DNA from 2 places in the Streptomyces parvus genome. Region 2 is predicted to be linked to the other one. Evidence: predicted binding sites of a transcription regulator. Region 2 holds the regulator's gene; the other holds the start of a gene.
The links. Region 2 encodes HrcA, which represses chaperone genes, less so after heat shock. Its sites were predicted from a motif close to TTNGCACTCNGNNNNNCNGAGTGCNAA; they were not measured.
Positions count from the first base shown of each region.

Region 1: a site for HrcA is predicted at 6,273-6,299, ahead of groL (chaperonin GroEL). Genes of this name have one in related genera too.

Region 1 covers NZ_CP135079.1:3,839,125-3,846,945, reverse strand. The annotation lists gene RNL97_RS18335 (ABC transporter ATP-binding protein) at 1-983, opposite strand, end outside; gene RNL97_RS18330 (lasso peptide biosynthesis B2 protein) at 925-1,416, opposite strand; gene RNL97_RS18325 (lasso peptide biosynthesis PqqD family chaperone) at 1,413-1,664, opposite strand; gene RNL97_RS18320 (asparagine synthase-related protein) at 1,661-3,631, opposite strand; gene RNL97_RS18315 (keywimysin-related RiPP) at 3,682-3,813, opposite strand; gene groL (chaperonin GroEL) at 4,488-6,110, opposite strand; gene RNL97_RS18305 (cold-shock protein) at 6,461-6,667, opposite strand; gene RNL97_RS18300 (MoaD/ThiS family protein) at 7,101-7,379, opposite strand; gene thrC (threonine synthase) at 7,415-7,821, opposite strand, start outside.
Region 2 covers NZ_CP135079.1:2,016,552-2,024,372, reverse strand. The annotation lists gene RNL97_RS10085 (ABC transporter substrate-binding protein) at 1-1,141, opposite strand, end outside; gene RNL97_RS10080 (DUF3097 domain-containing protein) at 1,284-2,102, opposite strand; gene RNL97_RS10075 (MBL fold metallo-hydrolase) at 2,159-2,890, opposite strand; gene hrcA (heat-inducible transcriptional repressor HrcA) at 3,055-4,071, shown strand; gene dnaJ (molecular chaperone DnaJ) at 4,072-5,214, shown strand; gene RNL97_RS10060 (nitronate monooxygenase) at 5,347-6,420, shown strand; gene RNL97_RS10055 (16S rRNA (uracil(1498)-N(3))-methyltransferase) at 6,417-7,163, shown strand; gene RNL97_RS10050 (histidine triad nucleotide-binding protein) at 7,277-7,636, shown strand; gene RNL97_RS10045 (ribonuclease Z) at 7,665-7,821, shown strand, end outside.

The DNA of each region.
Region 1 (7,821 bases), 1.8 Mb from region 2:
GGGCCCATCAGGTAGAAAAGGTACAGCAGGAACGCGATCAGGGAGGAGATCTCCAGCGAGCCGGAGGCGACTCGCGCGCCGCCGACGCCCAGCACCGCCAGGAACGCCAGCTGGATCGACATCATCATCGTGACGTCGGAGACCGAGGACCACTTCGCCACCGACACGCCCCGGTCGTGCGCATGCCGGGCCGCCGCCGCGACGGCCGCCGTCTCCCGCTCCTCCGCCCCGCTCGCCTTGACCGTACGGAACGCCTGGAGCACCCGGTCCAGCGCCGCGCCCATCGCGCCCACGGACTCCTGCGCCCTGAGCTGCGCCCGCTGGATGCGCGGCATCAGCAGGGACGTCACGGCCCCGATGCCGACGACCACCACCAGCGTCACGCCGAGCAGCGTCAGGTCCATGTACGCCATGAGAGCGATCGTGCCGAGCAGCATCAGCACGCTGTTGAACGATTCGACGAGCCCGCTGGACAGCACCGTACGGAGCAGGGTCGTGTCGCTCGTGACCCGCGACTGGAGGTCGCCGGGCGTCAGCCGGTCCACCGCCGGGACCTTCAACCGCATGATGCGGCCCACCAGTTGGTCACGTGCGCGGAGGACGACTCCCTCCCCCGTACGGGACATGAGGTAGCTCCCGTACGCGGAGAGGCAGGCTCCCGCCAGCACGAGCGCGGTCAGCGCGACGAGCGGGGCCACGGGCGAGCGGCCCCCGGCGAACGTGTCCACCGCGTGCTTCGCCATCAGCGGCATCGCCAGCCCCGCCCCGGACCCGGCGAGCGAGAGCAGGCCCGCCCGGATCAGGACGCCCCGGTGCGGACGGACCCGGGCGAGGAGCAGCCGGAGGGGGGAGGGGCCGGGGTCAGCCGCCGGGGTGGAGCGGGACGGGCCCGGGGGTGCCGCCGAGCCGGGCGGTTCTGTGCTCTCAGGCTGTCTGCCCGGACCCTGACCCGCCTGCCCCGGCCCCGCCACCGGCCCCGCCACCGCGCTCACCCCGAACCCCCTCGCGTACCGTCACCACCATCAAAGGACGCAGATCGGCGGCCTCTGCCTGCTCCCCGACCGTACGTCCTTCCGCCAGCACCCAGGCGTGCGGGGAGAACGGCGGGGACGCCCACACCCCCGCGCACCAGTCGGGCCAGACACCGGAGAGCCGGCACGCCAGGGCGACGGCCACGGACCGGGGCAGGCAGCCGTAACGGCTCGCGCAGCGGGGGCTGCCGGCGACGACCGCCTCCAGCACCTCCAGCGTCTCGGCGTACGAGGCCGGGCGCGCGCCCCGGGAACACCGGGCCAGCACCCGGCGCAGCCGGCCGGGCTTGAGCCGGGCCAGGACGATCGCGGCGGCGATGGCGGTCCGCAGCCGCACCCCGCCCGCTCCGGCGCCACTGCGCGGCATCGTCATCTCGGTGGTCATGGGCGCACGATCTTCGCCTCGACGAGCCGGCGGGTCAGCTCCGCGACGTCCGACTCGGCCTCGGCGCGCTCGACGTCGAACTCGGCGACGATCCGGTCGACGGCGGCCCCGGGGGCGCGGCCGGCCGCGAGGGTCTCGACGACGATGACGCCGGTGTCGTTCAACTGCCAGTAGCTGCCGCTCTTCTCGTCGAGGAGGACGCCGCCGTACTCGGTGGTCGTGACGGCGATGCCTTTTCTGAGCTTCACAGGGTTGCCTCGCTGGGGGTGGTCGTGGGGGTCGGCCGGGGTGTGGGCCAGGCGTTCTCGGCCGTGCGGAGCCAGGTCTCCCCGGCCACGGTGGAGCTGATGGAGTGTTCGACCAGGACCGGTGAGAAGGGTTCGGCCGCCAGTCGGAGCAGGTGGCGGGCGTCGACCAGGCCGTGTTCGGCGAGGCGGGAGCCGGTCCACAACTCGGTCAGTTCCGCCGCGTGTTCGCGCAGGCCCTGGTGTTCGTCGGAGGCCATGTGGTCCTTCGTCGTCCGGGCCGGCAGCGCGTCGGGCACCACCCCGCGCATCGCCTCGACGAGCAGCGGCTTGTAGCGCCAGGGGCTGATGCGCTCAGGGAGGCGTACGGCGAGGGTCGCCTCCAGGACCCGGTCGTCGTAGAAGGGCGCGGCGACCGGCAGCCCGATCGTCATGCCGATGTCCTCCATCGCCTGGAAGTGCCGGGCTCCCATCCGTACGCCGTCGATGTCCGCGTGCCGTCCCCGCCACGGGTCGATCGGTTCGGCGTGCTCGGCGGCGGTCCGGAACTCCCCGGCGATCAGGGTGTTCGCGTGCTCGGTGAGCCAGGGGTGCAGGGACTGCCGTACGCCCCAGGAGAGCAGCGGGGTCCGGGCGACGGGCTGGGGTTCGGCGGTGACCGCCCCGGCGATCCAGCGGGGGAACGCCGAACGGTCCAGCAGGGCCTTCAGGGTCGGCAGGAACGGCCAGCCGAGCTGGTGGCGCAGGCCGCCGAGGTGGCTCCAGGCGGTGAACGGGTTGCCGTGGAAGAGGTCCTGGTAGGCGTGGGGCAGGCCGAGGAAGATCTCGTCGCCGCCGTAGCCGGTGAGGTGGTAGCGGGAGCCGGTGGCACGGGCGCGGCCGAGGAGCAGTTCCGCACGGGCCCGGCCGGGGGCGACGGGGAGCGGTTCGTCGTTCAACTCGGCCGCGGTGGAGGCGAGATCGGCGTAGAAGTAGGGGGCGTCGTCGGCGGGGATGACGTGGTGGTCCAGGGCGGTGTGGCCGTTCACGGCGGTCGCGGCCGTGTTCCGTGCCGCCTCGACCGCCCTGCGCGCCCAGGTCTCGTCCTCGCTGTAGCGGTCCCGGGCGGCCACCGTCAGGAGGGACAGCGACGCGGGGCCGGTCTCCCGGGCGGCGAAGGCGAGGACGGTGGAGTCCAGGCCGCCGGAGAGTTCGCAGCTGATCCGGTCCAGGCCGCCGACATGGGCCCGTACGGAGGCCGCGATGGCGTCCGCGGCCCTGCGGGCCCCCTCCGCCAGGGGCAGTTCCCCGGGCGGCGGCTCCCACCAGCGGTGCTCCGCGGGATGGGGGACGGCGGCCGTGCCCGGTACTGCGACGGGCAGGGCCAGGCCGTACCCGGCGCCGGTCTCGTGGACGCCCCGCCACACGGCGCGGCGGCTCAGGGGGTGCGGCAGGAAGTCCAGCAGCCGGAGCGCCAGCGCGCTCTCGTCCAGGGGGGCGCCGATCAGGCGGGCCAGGACGGCGGGGCGGTCGGAGGCGATGGTTCCGGCCGCGGGGTGCCGGGCGTGGTAGATGCGGCGGAGTCCGGTGGCGGTGCCCCGGATCCAGCTCTCCCCGGACAGCCGGGCGACCACGTGGTAGAGGCCGGGCAGCCGGGCGAGGCGGCGCTCCAGGCCGGTCCGGTCGCGGGCGCCTTCCAGGATCCGGGCGAGCACGGCCTCGGGGACGCGGTCCGGGCCGATGAGGACGAGGGCGTCCTCGCCTCGCGCGAGGTGGCTGACCCTGCGCACCAGCGGACGGGCGACGACCCAGGGCCGGCCCGAGGGATGGGCGACGGTCAGGGTGTCGCCCGCCTCCCGGGCGGGCCCGGTGGCTTCCGGCGCGGAGGACCGCCCGGCGGCCGCTTCCGGCACGGGAAGCTGCCCGGCCGCTGCCGCTCCCGCCGCGCTGTCCGGCAGGACGACGAAGTAGTCACGCAACTGACCGGGCATCTTCACCTTTCGGAAGTTCTCACGCGCTGCGCAGGGATCGGATCGGCGGATCAGATGATGCGCCGGGTCCAGTACTCCTTGTACGAGCCGACGAAGTAGCCGGCGGTCTTCTTCGAGAAGTCGCCCTGCTGGTGCATCGACGGCTTCACGTAAGCCTTCTTCTGCTGCTTCTGCTGCTTCATGACACCTTCCCTTCTGCGCGGTTGACGACCGTTATGCCCAAAGGGCTCTGCATAACTGGAGTTATTGGTGCGACTGGTGTTCACCCTGCGAACACCAGAGCCATCATGTCCGGCTGTTGAACCGGTACGCATGATTCCGACTTACCGTGCGAAGTTGGCCGGATAGCGCGAGCGCCGAGATCGGGGGCGGGCCGATTCGGGATACCGCGGCCCCCGGCCGGGGCAACCCTCCGACCGCCCTGTGCAGTCGCACACGACCCGGGCGGGGGCGCTCGGTGGACTGGACCAATGACTGAAGGCGCCGCCGGGCCGGGCGGTGAGCTGGCACGACGGGGAGCGGCCGTCGGCGGACCCGGCGAACCGGCGGGAACGGGCCTCGGCGCGGGCTCCACGGCCGCTCTACCCCAGGGACCGCGGGCGCGCCACCGCCCTCGGCACAGTCGCGCCGGAAAGTGCTGCCGTACGGGAGCGGCCGCGGCAAGTGGTCATTCGGCCACGCGGTCCCCGCGCGACCGACCGGCCGCACCCCCTCACGCCATCGTCCCCGGGGCCCGGGCACGGCCCCGGGGAACCCGGACACGCCACAGGGGCGGCATCCCCCGTGAAGGAGATGCCGCCCCTGTGGGACGTACGCGGAGCTTCGATCGATCGACCCGGCGTGAACCGGGAGCCGATCAGAAGTCCATGTCACCGCCCGGCATGCCGCCCGGAGCGGCCGCGCCGGCCTTCTCGGGCTTGTCGGCGATGACGGCCTCGGTGGTGAGGAACAGCGCGGCGATGGACGCGGCGTTCTGCAGGGCGGAGCGCGTGACCTTCGCCGGGTCGAGGATGCCCTCGGCGATCATGTCGACGTACTCGCCGGTCGCGGCGTTGAGGCCGTGACCGATCGGCAGGTTGCGGACCTTCTCCACGACGACGCCACCCTCCAGACCACCGTTGACGGCGATCTGCTTGAGCGGGGCCTCCAGCGCGAGCTTCACGGCGTTGGCGCCGGTCGCCTCGTCGCCCGTGAGGTCGAGCTTCTCGAAGACGGCCGAGGCCTGGAGCAGAGCCACGCCACCACCGGCGACGATGCCCTCCTCGACGGCGGCCTTGGCGTTGCGCACCGCGTCCTCGATGCGGTGCTTGCGCTCCTTGAGCTCCACCTCGGTGGCGGCGCCGGCCTTGATGACGGCCACGCCGCCGGCCAGCTTCGCGAGGCGCTCCTGGAGCTTCTCGCGGTCGTAGTCCGAGTCGGAGTTCTCGATCTCGGCTCGGATCTGGTTGACGCGGCCCTGAACCTGGTCGCTGTCACCGGCGCCGTCGACGATCGTCGTCTCGTCCTTGGTGATGACGACCTTGCGGGCGCGGCCGAGCAGGTCCAGGCCGGCGTTCTCCAGCTTGAGACCGACCTCCTCGGAGATCACGGTGCCGCCGGTGAGGATGGCGATGTCCGCGAGCATGGCCTTGCGGCGGTCGCCGAAGCCCGGAGCCTTGACGGCGACGGACTTGAACGTGCCCTTGATCTTGTTGACGACCAGGGTGGAGAGCGCCTCGCCCTCGACGTCCTCGGCGATGATCAGCAGGGGCTTGCCCGACTGCATGACCTTCTCCAGCAGCGGGATCAGGTCCTTGACGCTGCCGATCTTCGAGTTGACGATCAGGATGTACGGGTCGTCGAGCGACGCCTCCATACGCTCCATGTCGGTGGCGAAGTACGCCGAGATGTAGCCCTTGTCGAAGCGCATACCCTCGGTGAGCTCCAGCTCCAGACCGAAGGTCTGGGACTCCTCGACGGTGATGACGCCTTCCTTGCCGACCTTGTCCATCGCCTCGGCGATCTTGGCGCCGATCTCGGTGTCGGCGGCGGAGATGGAGGCGGTCGAAGCGATCTGCTCCTTGGTCTCCACGTCCTTGGCCTGCTCCAGCAGAGCGGCGGAGACGGCCTCGACGGCCTTCTCGATACCGCGCTTGAGGGCCATCGGGTTGGCGCCGGCGGCTACGTTGCGCAGACCCTCGCGGACGAGGGCCTGGGCGAGAACGGTGGCGGTGGTCGTACCGTCGCCGGCGACGTCGTCCGTCTTCTTGGCGACCTCCTTGACCAGCTCCGCACCGATCTTCTCGTACGGGTCCTCGAGCTCGATCTCCTTGGCGATGGAAACACCATCGTTGGTGATCGTGGGCGCGCCCCACTTCTTCTCGAGGACGACGTTGCGGCCCTTGGGGCCGAGGGTGACCTTGACGGCGTCGGCGAGCTGGTTCATCCCGCGCTCGAGACCGCGCCGTGCCTCCTCGTCGAACGCGATGATCTTGGCCATGTGAAGTGGTCCTCCCGGACAGGGGTGGATTTCTCCGGACCGGGAGGCGCCCGCGACGGACGGCCTGCGCGTGCGATGGTTCCTTGCCCCATCGCACCTGCGGGCCTCACCGGCCCGATCCAAGTTCTGTCACTCTCACCTGGAGAGTGCTAACGCCAATGATTAGCACTCGACCCCCGAGAGTGCAAGCGCCTTCGGCCAGTGCCCGCCATGCGGTCGAGGGGCGCGAAGCCCTGCCGGTACCGGGTCGCGGCCGCCGCCCGCACCCGGACGCGCGTAGGGCCCGATCCCCTGATCCCGGGGTCGGGCCCTACGTGCGTGAGTGGTGTCGTCGGACGACCGCGCCGAGCTCAGCCGACGGCGAGCTTGACCATGTCGGCCTGGGGCCCCTTCTGGCCCTGCGAGATCTCGAATTCAACTCGCTGACCCTCTTCGAGGGTGCGGTACCCGTCCATCTGGATCGCGCTGTAGTGGACGAAAACATCCGCACCACCGTCGACCGCGATGAAGCCGTACCCCTTCTCCGCGTTGAACCACTTGACGGTGCCCTGAGCCATGCCTAACTCCCCTATTACTGGCCCTTGCACGGGACCGCACTTCGCGGCCCCGGGTCGGAACTCACCCTCCGACAGGAGAGGGTGCGCGGCGCCGCAGCGCGTCGACCGCGGCCGAATGTATCCGCCCAACTGCCCTCTGCAACAGGTCAATCGGACGAGAATTCTGAGCCCGGAGGAACACGCGAATATGCGGGTTTGCTGAGATTTACGGGCAAGTCGGGCCAGGCAAAGGGCACTTATGCCACAAGAGGTTCACGCACTTTGGCTGCTTCTTATCGGGGCCGGGCGCATTCTCATATGCGGGCGGCACGGGCAGCGGATGGGCCTTCCCCAACTGTACCGCGCTCAACCATGCAGAATTGCCCCCTCCGCTTCTCTCGCGGAGGGGGCAACGGGGGTCACACGCAGGTGCGGTGGGGACTCACCGGGCGGTTCAGCAGCCGCCGGCCACCGCGGGGATGATCGAGACGCCGGCGCCGTCCGGGGTGGCCGCGTCCAGACCCCCCTCGAAGCGCACGTCGTCGTCGTTGACGTACACGTTCACGAAGCGGCGCAGCTTGCCCTGGTCGTCCAGGACGCGGGCGGCGATGCCCGGGTGGTCCTTCTCCAGGGACTCGATGACCTCGGAGAGCTTCGCGCCCTCCGCCGGGACCTCGGCCTGGCCGCCCGTGTACGTACGGAGGATGGTGGGGATGCGGACCTTGACGCTCATGGTGGTGCCCTTCTTCCTTCGTTGCGGGGTGGTCGTCAGGCGGTGCCGAGGCCCGCGGCGCGGAACGCGTCCAGGCTCGGCTTGATCGTGGCCGTGGCCTGGGAGGTGGCCGAGACCGCGTCGAGCGTCTTGAGGCCGTCACCGGTGTTGACGACGACGGTGGTGAGCGTCGGGTCGATGGCACCGGCCTCGATGAGCTTCTTCGTCACGCCGAGCGTCACCCCGCCCGCCGTCTCGCCGAAGATGCCCTCGGTGCGGGCCAGCAGCTTGATCGCGTCGACGACCTGCTCGTCGGTGACGTCCTCCACCGCGCCGCCGGTGCGCCGGGCGATGTCGAGGACGTAGGGGCCGTCGGCCGGGTTGCCGATGGCCAGCGACTTGGCGATGGTGTTCGGCTTCTGGGGCCGGACGACGTCGTGACCGGCCTTGAAGGCCGTGGAGA
Region 2 (7,821 bases):
TCGGCGCCCCCGGACCGGGCCGCTCCGGCGGCAGCGGCGGGGTGTGCCGCATGATCTCGGAGGCCGGCAGCGAGGCGAGCAGCAGCAGCGGATCGACCTCACTGCGCCGCGACCGTACGTTGTTGATCGCGTTGATCAGCAGGATGCCGCCGTTGTCCTGCGTGGCCCGGGGCAGGAACACCACCGGCGGGACCGTGCGCTTGCTGCGCCGCCAGTCCAGGGAGTGCGGGCGGTAGTTGTGCCGCAGATCCTCCAGCAGCGCCTGCACCCGCAGCTCCAGGTGGAACTGGCGCGCGTGCTCGTCGCCCGTCCCCGCGTCCGCCACCCGCTCCGCGACCGCCGCCGCCCGCGCCCGGATCACCCGCCACGACCCGCTCGGCGAGAACCACGACCAGCCGTCCGACGGATAGCCCGTGCTGGACGCGGCCAGCGAGGAGGTGGTGGCGAACCAGCGACTGGCCCGGCGCAGCCACAGCAGCGGCGGCGCGGCCCGGCTCGCCAGGCCCACCGCGGCGAGCCCGATCAGCGCGACCGCCGCCACCAGGGCCGTCAGCAGCCAGTCGATCTCCCCGAGCAACACGCTGAGCAGCGCGATGAAGAGCGCCCCGACGAACGTCTCGGGCCGCACCGACTGCCGCAGCGCGTCCCACCGGGTCCCCCCGCGCGGTCGGCCGGACCGCCAGCGCAACCGGCTCAACTGCTCCAGAATCCTTTCCTCACGGACCTCGGAGGGGTCGCCGCCGGACTGTTCGACCACCGTCGCGGTGGCCTGCTCGATCGCCCCGAGCAGCCGCGAGCGCGGGAAGGAGAAGTTCTTGTACTGGGTGTTCTCCCGGGTCTCCCACGGCTTCTCGGAGAGCGTGCGCACCATGTCGAGCGCCGCCTCGTACGGAGTCGCCCCCGCGCCGTCGAGCAGCCGCACCGGCACCCGGCGTAACTCGTTGGCCCGGTGCACCTGATGCACGAGCTGCTCCACCCGCGCGTCGATCTCCGGCCCGGCCCCGGCGTCCGCCGCCTGGGCCACCACGAGCGGCATCACCGGCCGGTTGACCCGGTACCGGTCGATCAACTGCTGCATCAGGTGGAAGACGGCCGAAGCCGCCTCGTTCTCCGCACTGTCCCGCCAGACCTCGCGCGCCATCGCCCCGTGCCCTTCCCCCGTGAACCGCCGGCCCGTTCTCCCCCTCGGTACCCCTCAATAACCGATGGTGCGTGTGGGACGCAGGCATTCATAGAGATCGGTACGTGATCGTCCGGGACGGACCGTCCTCGGCCCGGGGACATCAGTCCGGAAGGGTGACGAAGTCGATCAATTCCTCTACCCGGCCCAGCAGTTGGGGTTCCAGGTCCTTGTAGCTGCGGACCTTCGACAGAATGTGCTGCCAGGCGGCCCCGGTGTTCTCCGGCCACCCCAGCGCCCGGCACACACCCGTCTTCCAGTCCTGGCCCCTCGGCACCACCGGCCAGGCGTCGATCCCCACCGAGGACGGCTTCACCGCCTCCCACACGTCGATGTAGGGGTGCCCCACCACCAGCACGTGGTCACCGGTCACCTGAGCCGCGATCCGGGACTCCTTGGAGCCGGGCACCAGATGGTCCACCAGCACCCCGAGCCGCGCGTCCGGCCCCGGCCCGAACTCCCCGACGATCGCCGGAAGGTCGTCGACGCCCTCCAGGTACTCCACGACCACGCCCTCGATGCGCAGGTCGTCGCCCCACACCCGCTCCACCAGTTCCGCGTCGTGCCGGCCCTCCACGTAGATCCGCCCGGCCCGCGCCACCCGGGCCCGCGCGCCGGGCACCGCCACCGATCCGGATGCCGTACGCGTGGGGCGCACCGGACCGCCGGGACCCGGGCGCACCAGCGTGACGACCTTGCCCTCCAGCAGGAAGCCGCGCGGTTCCATCGGGAACACCCGGTGCTTGCCGAACCGGTCCTCCAGGGTCACCGTCGGCCCCTGGGCCGTCTTCTCGCAGCGGATCACCGCCCCGCAGAAGCCGGTGGCGACCTCCTCCACGACCAGATCGGGTTCGGCGGGCACCTCGGGCACGGGGGCGGACCGCTTCCACGGCGGGGTCAGGTCCGGCTGGTAGCTGCGCATGGCCCGACGATAATCGGCCCGCCGCCGTGAAGAACCTCACGCCGCCGCGGAGATCCTCACACCATCGCGAACCGCTCCGCCAGCGCCGCCCGTTGTGCCCGGACGAACGCCGCGTCCACCACCGCCCCGTGCCCCGGTACGTACAGCGCGTCCTCGCCCCCCAGCTCCAGCAGCCTCTCCAGCGCGGCCGGCCAGCGCGCGGGGACCGCGTCCGGGCCCGCCTGCGGATCGCCCGACTCCTCGACCAGATCGCCGCAGAGCACCACCGGAGGCTCGCCGTCCGAGCCCGGCACCAGCACCGCGAGGTCGTGGCTGCTGTGGGCGGGGCCGAGATCGGCCAGCAGCACCCGGCGGCCGCCGCCCAGGTCGAGCCTCCGCTCGCCGCACACCTCGTGGTGCGGGACCACCAGCGTGTCCGCCGACCGGGCCGCCTCGTCCTCGCCGACGCCATGGCGCACGGCCGACGCGTACAGCCCCTGCTCCTCCTCCCGCAGCAGGGCGGTCAGGCCCGCGGAGCCGTACACCCGCACCCCGGCGAACGCCGCCGTGCCCAGCACATGATCGAAATGGGGGTGGCTCAGTGCGATATGCGTCACCCTGCGTCCGAGCAGCGCCTCGGCCTGCCGCCGCAGTTCCACGCCCTCGCGCAGGGTCGAACCCGTGTCGTACAGCAGCACCCCCTCCGCACCGGCGACCAGCGCGACGGTGGCGTCCCAGCCCGGGAGCCGCCGCCGGCCGACACCGTTGCCCAACCGCTCCCACCCGAAGTCTTCCCAAGCGACGTCCATACCAGGACGCTATCGGCAACGACCTGCGCGGTCCCGTGGCGGTGCGGCCGGTCGCCCTTGCCCAGGCCCCACCCCACCCCCGTACACTGACGACGGGATTGCTGGCACTCGTACGCGCCGAGTGCCAGTCGGAGACCGGAGACATACATCTGGAGGTGTGCGCGATGCTGAGCGAACGCAGACTCGAAGTGCTGCGCGCCATCGTCCAGGACTACGTCGGCACCGAGGAGCCCGTCGGCTCCAAGGCGCTGACCGAGCGGCACCGGCTGGGAGTCTCGCCTGCCACCGTCCGCAACGACATGGCGGTGCTGGAGGACGAGGGCTTCATCGCCCAGCCGCACACGAGCGCGGGGCGCATCCCCACCGACAAGGGGTACCGCCTCTTCGTCGACAAGCTCGCGGGCGTCAAGCCGCTGTCCTCGCCCGAGCGCCGGGCCATCCAGAACTTCCTCGACGGCGCGGTCGACCTCGACGACGTGGTCGGCCGGACGGTGCGGCTGCTCGCGCAGCTGACCCGGCAGGTCGCGGTCGTGCAGTACCCCTCGCTCACCCGCTCGACGGTGCGGCACGTGGAGCTGCTCTCGCTCGCCCCCGCCCGGTTGATGCTCGTCCTGATCACGGACACCGGCCGGGTCGAACAGCGTATGATCGACTGCCCTGCGCCGTTCGGTGAGACATCGCTCGCGGATCTGCGGGCCCGGCTCAACAGCCGGGTCGTCGGACGCCGCTTCGCGGATGTCCCGCGCCTGGTGCAGGAGCTGCCGGAATCCTTCGACAGCGAGGACCGGGGGACGGTTTCCACGGTTCTTTCCACCCTCCTCGAAACCCTGGTCGAGGAGACGGAGGAGCGGCTGATGATCGGCGGCACCTCCAACCTCACCCGCTTCGGACACGACTTCCCGGTGATGATCCGGCCGGTGCTGGAAGCACTGGAGGAGCAGGTCGTCCTGTTGAAGCTGCTCGGTGAGGCCACGGACTCCGGCATGACCGTACGGATCGGGCACGAGAACGCCCACGAGGGGCTCAACTCCACGTCCGTCGTCGCGGTCGGCTACGGTTCGGGCGACGAGGCAGTCGCCAAACTCGGCGTGGTCGGACCGACCCGCATGGACTACCCCGGAACGATGGGAGCGGTACGCGCAGTGGCACGTTACGTCGGACAGATCCTGGCGGAGTCGTAAGTGGCCACGGACTACTACGCCGTACTCGGCGTGCGCCGCGACGCATCTCAGGACGAGATCAAGAAGGCATTCCGTCGGCTCGCCCGCGAGCTGCACCCGGATGTCAACCCGGACCCGAAGACCCAGGAGCGGTTCAAGGAGATCAACGCCGCTTACGAGGTGCTCTCCGACCCGCAGAAGAAGCAGGTCTACGACCTCGGCGGCGACCCGCTCTCCGCGAACGGCGGAGGCGGCGGCGGTGCGGGCGGTTTCGGAGCCGGCGGCTTCGGCAACTTCTCCGACATCATGGACGCCTTCTTCGGCAACGCCGCGCAGCGCGGGCCCCGTTCGCGGACCCGGCGCGGCCAGGACGCCATGATCCGGCTGGAGATCGACCTCAACGAGGCGGCCTTCGGCACCACCAAGGACATCCAGGTCGACACGGCCGTCGTCTGCAACACCTGCAGCGGCGAGGGCGCGGCCCCCGGCACCTCGGCCCAGACCTGTGACATGTGTCGCGGACGCGGTGAGGTCTCGCAGGTCACCCGGTCCTTCCTGGGCCAGGTCATGACCTCGCGGCCCTGCCCGCAGTGCCAGGGCTTCGGCACCGTCGTGCCCACCCCGTGCCCCGAGTGCGCCGGCGACGGCCGCATCCGCTCGCGCCGCACGCTCACGGTCAAGATCCCCGCGGGCGTCGACAACGGCACCCGCATCCAGCTCGCCGGAGAGGGCGAGGTCGGCCCCGGCGGCGGCCCGCCCGGCGACCTGTACGTGGAGATCCACGAGCTGCCGCACTCCGTCTTCCAGCGGCGCGGCGACGACCTGCACTGCACGGTCACCATCCCCATGACGGCCGCGGCCCTCGGCACCAAGTGCCCGCTGGAGACGCTGGACGGCCTGGAGGAGATCGACATCCGGCCCGGCACCCAGTCCGGCCAGTCCGTGCCCCTGCACGGACGCGGGATCACGCATCTGCGCGGTGGCGGCCGGGGCGACCTGATCGTGCACGTCGAGGTGATCACCCCGTCCAAACTCGACCCCGAGCAGGAGCGGCTGCTGCGGGAGCTGGCCGTTCTGCGCGGTGAGGAGCGACCCCTGGGTCAATTCCAGCCAGGTCAGCAGGGTCTCTTCTCCCGTCTGAAGGACGCGTTCAACGGCCGCTGAACCGCTTTTGGCCTTTCGCCGCACCGCCCGCCGGTTCTCCACCGGCGGGCGGTGCGGCGTTCGGCGGGAGAACCGGTCAGCCCGTCGGCTGGCTGATTCGGCCCCGTGCGCGGGACGTGGCACGATGCGCACATGTCCTCCGAGTTGACCGATCTCTGCCGGTATCCGATCGTGCAGGCCCCCATGGCGGGCGGCGCGTCCGGACCCCAGCTCGCCGGGGCCGTCGCCGAAGCCGGCGGGCTCGGATTCCTGGCCGCCGGGTACAAGACGGCGGACGGGATGTACAACGAGATCAAACAGCTCCGCCGGCTCACCTCCGGCCCGTTCGGCGTCAACCTCTTCATGCCGCAGCCCGCGCTCGCCGACCCCAGCGCCGTCGAGGTCTACCGCCACCAGCTCGCCGGCGAGGCCGCCTGGTACGAGACCCCGCTCGGCGACCCGGACAGCAGCGGCGACGACGGCTACGAGGCGAAGGTCGCGATCCTGCTGGACGATCCGGTCCCGGTCGTCTCCTTCACCTTCGGCTGTCCCGCCCGGGACACTCTGGACGCCTTCGCCCGCGCGGGTACGCACACCGTCGTCACGGTCACCTCCGCCGAGGAGGCCCAGAGCGCCCAGTGGGCGGGCGCCGACACCGTCTGCGTCCAGGGCGTCGAGGCGGGCGGCCACCAGTCCACCCACCGCGACGACCCGCAGCTCGACCAGACCGGCACCGGGCTGCTCTCCCTCGTCGCCCAGGTCCGCGAGACCGTGCAGATCCCGATCGTCGCCACCGGCGGCCTGATGCGCGGCTCCCAGATCGCCGCCGTCCTCGCGGCGGGCGCGGACGCCGCCCAGCTCGGCACCGCCTTCCTGGTCTGCCCCGAGTCCGGCGCGCACCCGCTGCACAAGCAGGCCCTGACCAACCCCCTGTTCGTCCGCACCGAGCTGACCCGCGCCTTCTCCGGGCGGCCCGCCCGCGGTCTGGTCAACCGCTTCGTCCGCGAACACGGCCCGTACGCCCCCGCCGCCTACCCCCAGGTCCACTACGTCACCAGCGGGCTGCGCCGGGCCGCAGCCAAGGCCGGGGACGCCCAGGGCATGGCCCTGTGGGCCGGACAGGGCCACCGGATGGCCCGCGAACTGCCCGCAGGCGAGCTGGTCGAGCTGCTCGCCGCCGAACTGGAGGCCGCCCGGGCGGCCCTGAGCATGAGGAGCCCCCGGTGACCGCACCGGTCTTCGTCGTCGAACGGATGCCCACCGGCACGGAGTTCGTCCTGGACGGCCCCGAGGGACGGCACGCCGTCTCCGTCAAGCGGCTCCAGCCGGGCGAGGACGTCGTCCTCACCGACGGAGTCGGCCGCTGGGCCGAGGGCGTCGTCCGCTCCGCCGAGGGCAAGGACCGCCTCACCGTCACGCTCCACGCGGGCGTCCGGGAGGAGCCGGGGCCCGCGCCCCGGATCACCGTCGTCCAGGCGCTCCCCAAGGGCGACCGGGGCGAGCTGGCCGTCGAGACGATGACCGAGACCGGCGTCGACGCGATCGTGCCCTGGCAGGCCGCCCGCTGCATCACCCAGTGGAAGGGCGACCGGGGCGCGAAGGCCCTGGCGAAGTGGCGCAGCACGGCACGCGAGGCGGGCAAGCAGTCCCGCCGGGTGCGGTTCCCCGAGGTGGCCGAGGCCATGACGACCAAGCAGGTCGCGGCCCTGCTCGCCGGAGCCGACTTCGCCGGGGTCCTCCACGAGGACCGCGACCACGACAGCACCCCGCTCGCCACCGCCGACCTCCCCGCCGAGGGCACGATCGTGCTCGTCGTCGGCCCCGAGGGCGGCGTCTCCTCGCAGGAGCTGACCGCCTTCGCCGAGGCGGGCGCCCGCCCCTACCGGCTGGGCCGCAGCGTACTGCGTACGTCCACGGCGGGGACGGCGGCGACGGCACTGCTGCTGGGACGCACCGGCCGCTGGGGATGAGCTGCTGCCGGCACGCACCGGCCGCCGGGGCAGAACGAGGCCCGGCGGCCCGGCGATAGCATGCCCCTGTACTGATCACCACGGATCACCAGCGAACGAGGAGGCCCGGCGCCATGGCGGGAGAGCCGCAGTCCGACTGCCTGTTCTGCAAGATCGTCTCGGGGGACATCCCGGCGACCATCGTCCGCGAGAGCGAGACCACCGTCGCCTTCCGCGACATCAACCCGCAGGCCCCGACCCACGTCCTGGTCATCCCCAAGGTCCACTACCCGGACGCCGCCTCCCTCGCCGCCGCCGAACCGAGGATCGCCGCCGACGTGCTGACCGAGGCCGGAGCGGTCGCCGCCGACGAGAAGATCGACTCCACCGGCTACCGGGTCATCTTCAACACCGGTTCCGGCGCCGGCCAGACCGTCTTCCACGCGCACGCCCACGTCCTGGGCGGCCGCGGCCTCCAGTGGCCCCCCGGATAGCCCCCTCGCAGCGCAGGAGCGTTTCCCCATGTCCGTACGCGAGCTGGTGGTGCTCGGCACCGCCAGCCAGGTCCCCACCCGTCACCGCAACCACAACGGCTATCTGCTGCGCTGGGACGGCGAGGGCATCCTCTTCGATCCCGGTGAGGGCACCCAGCGCCAGATGCTGCGGGCCGGGGTCGCCG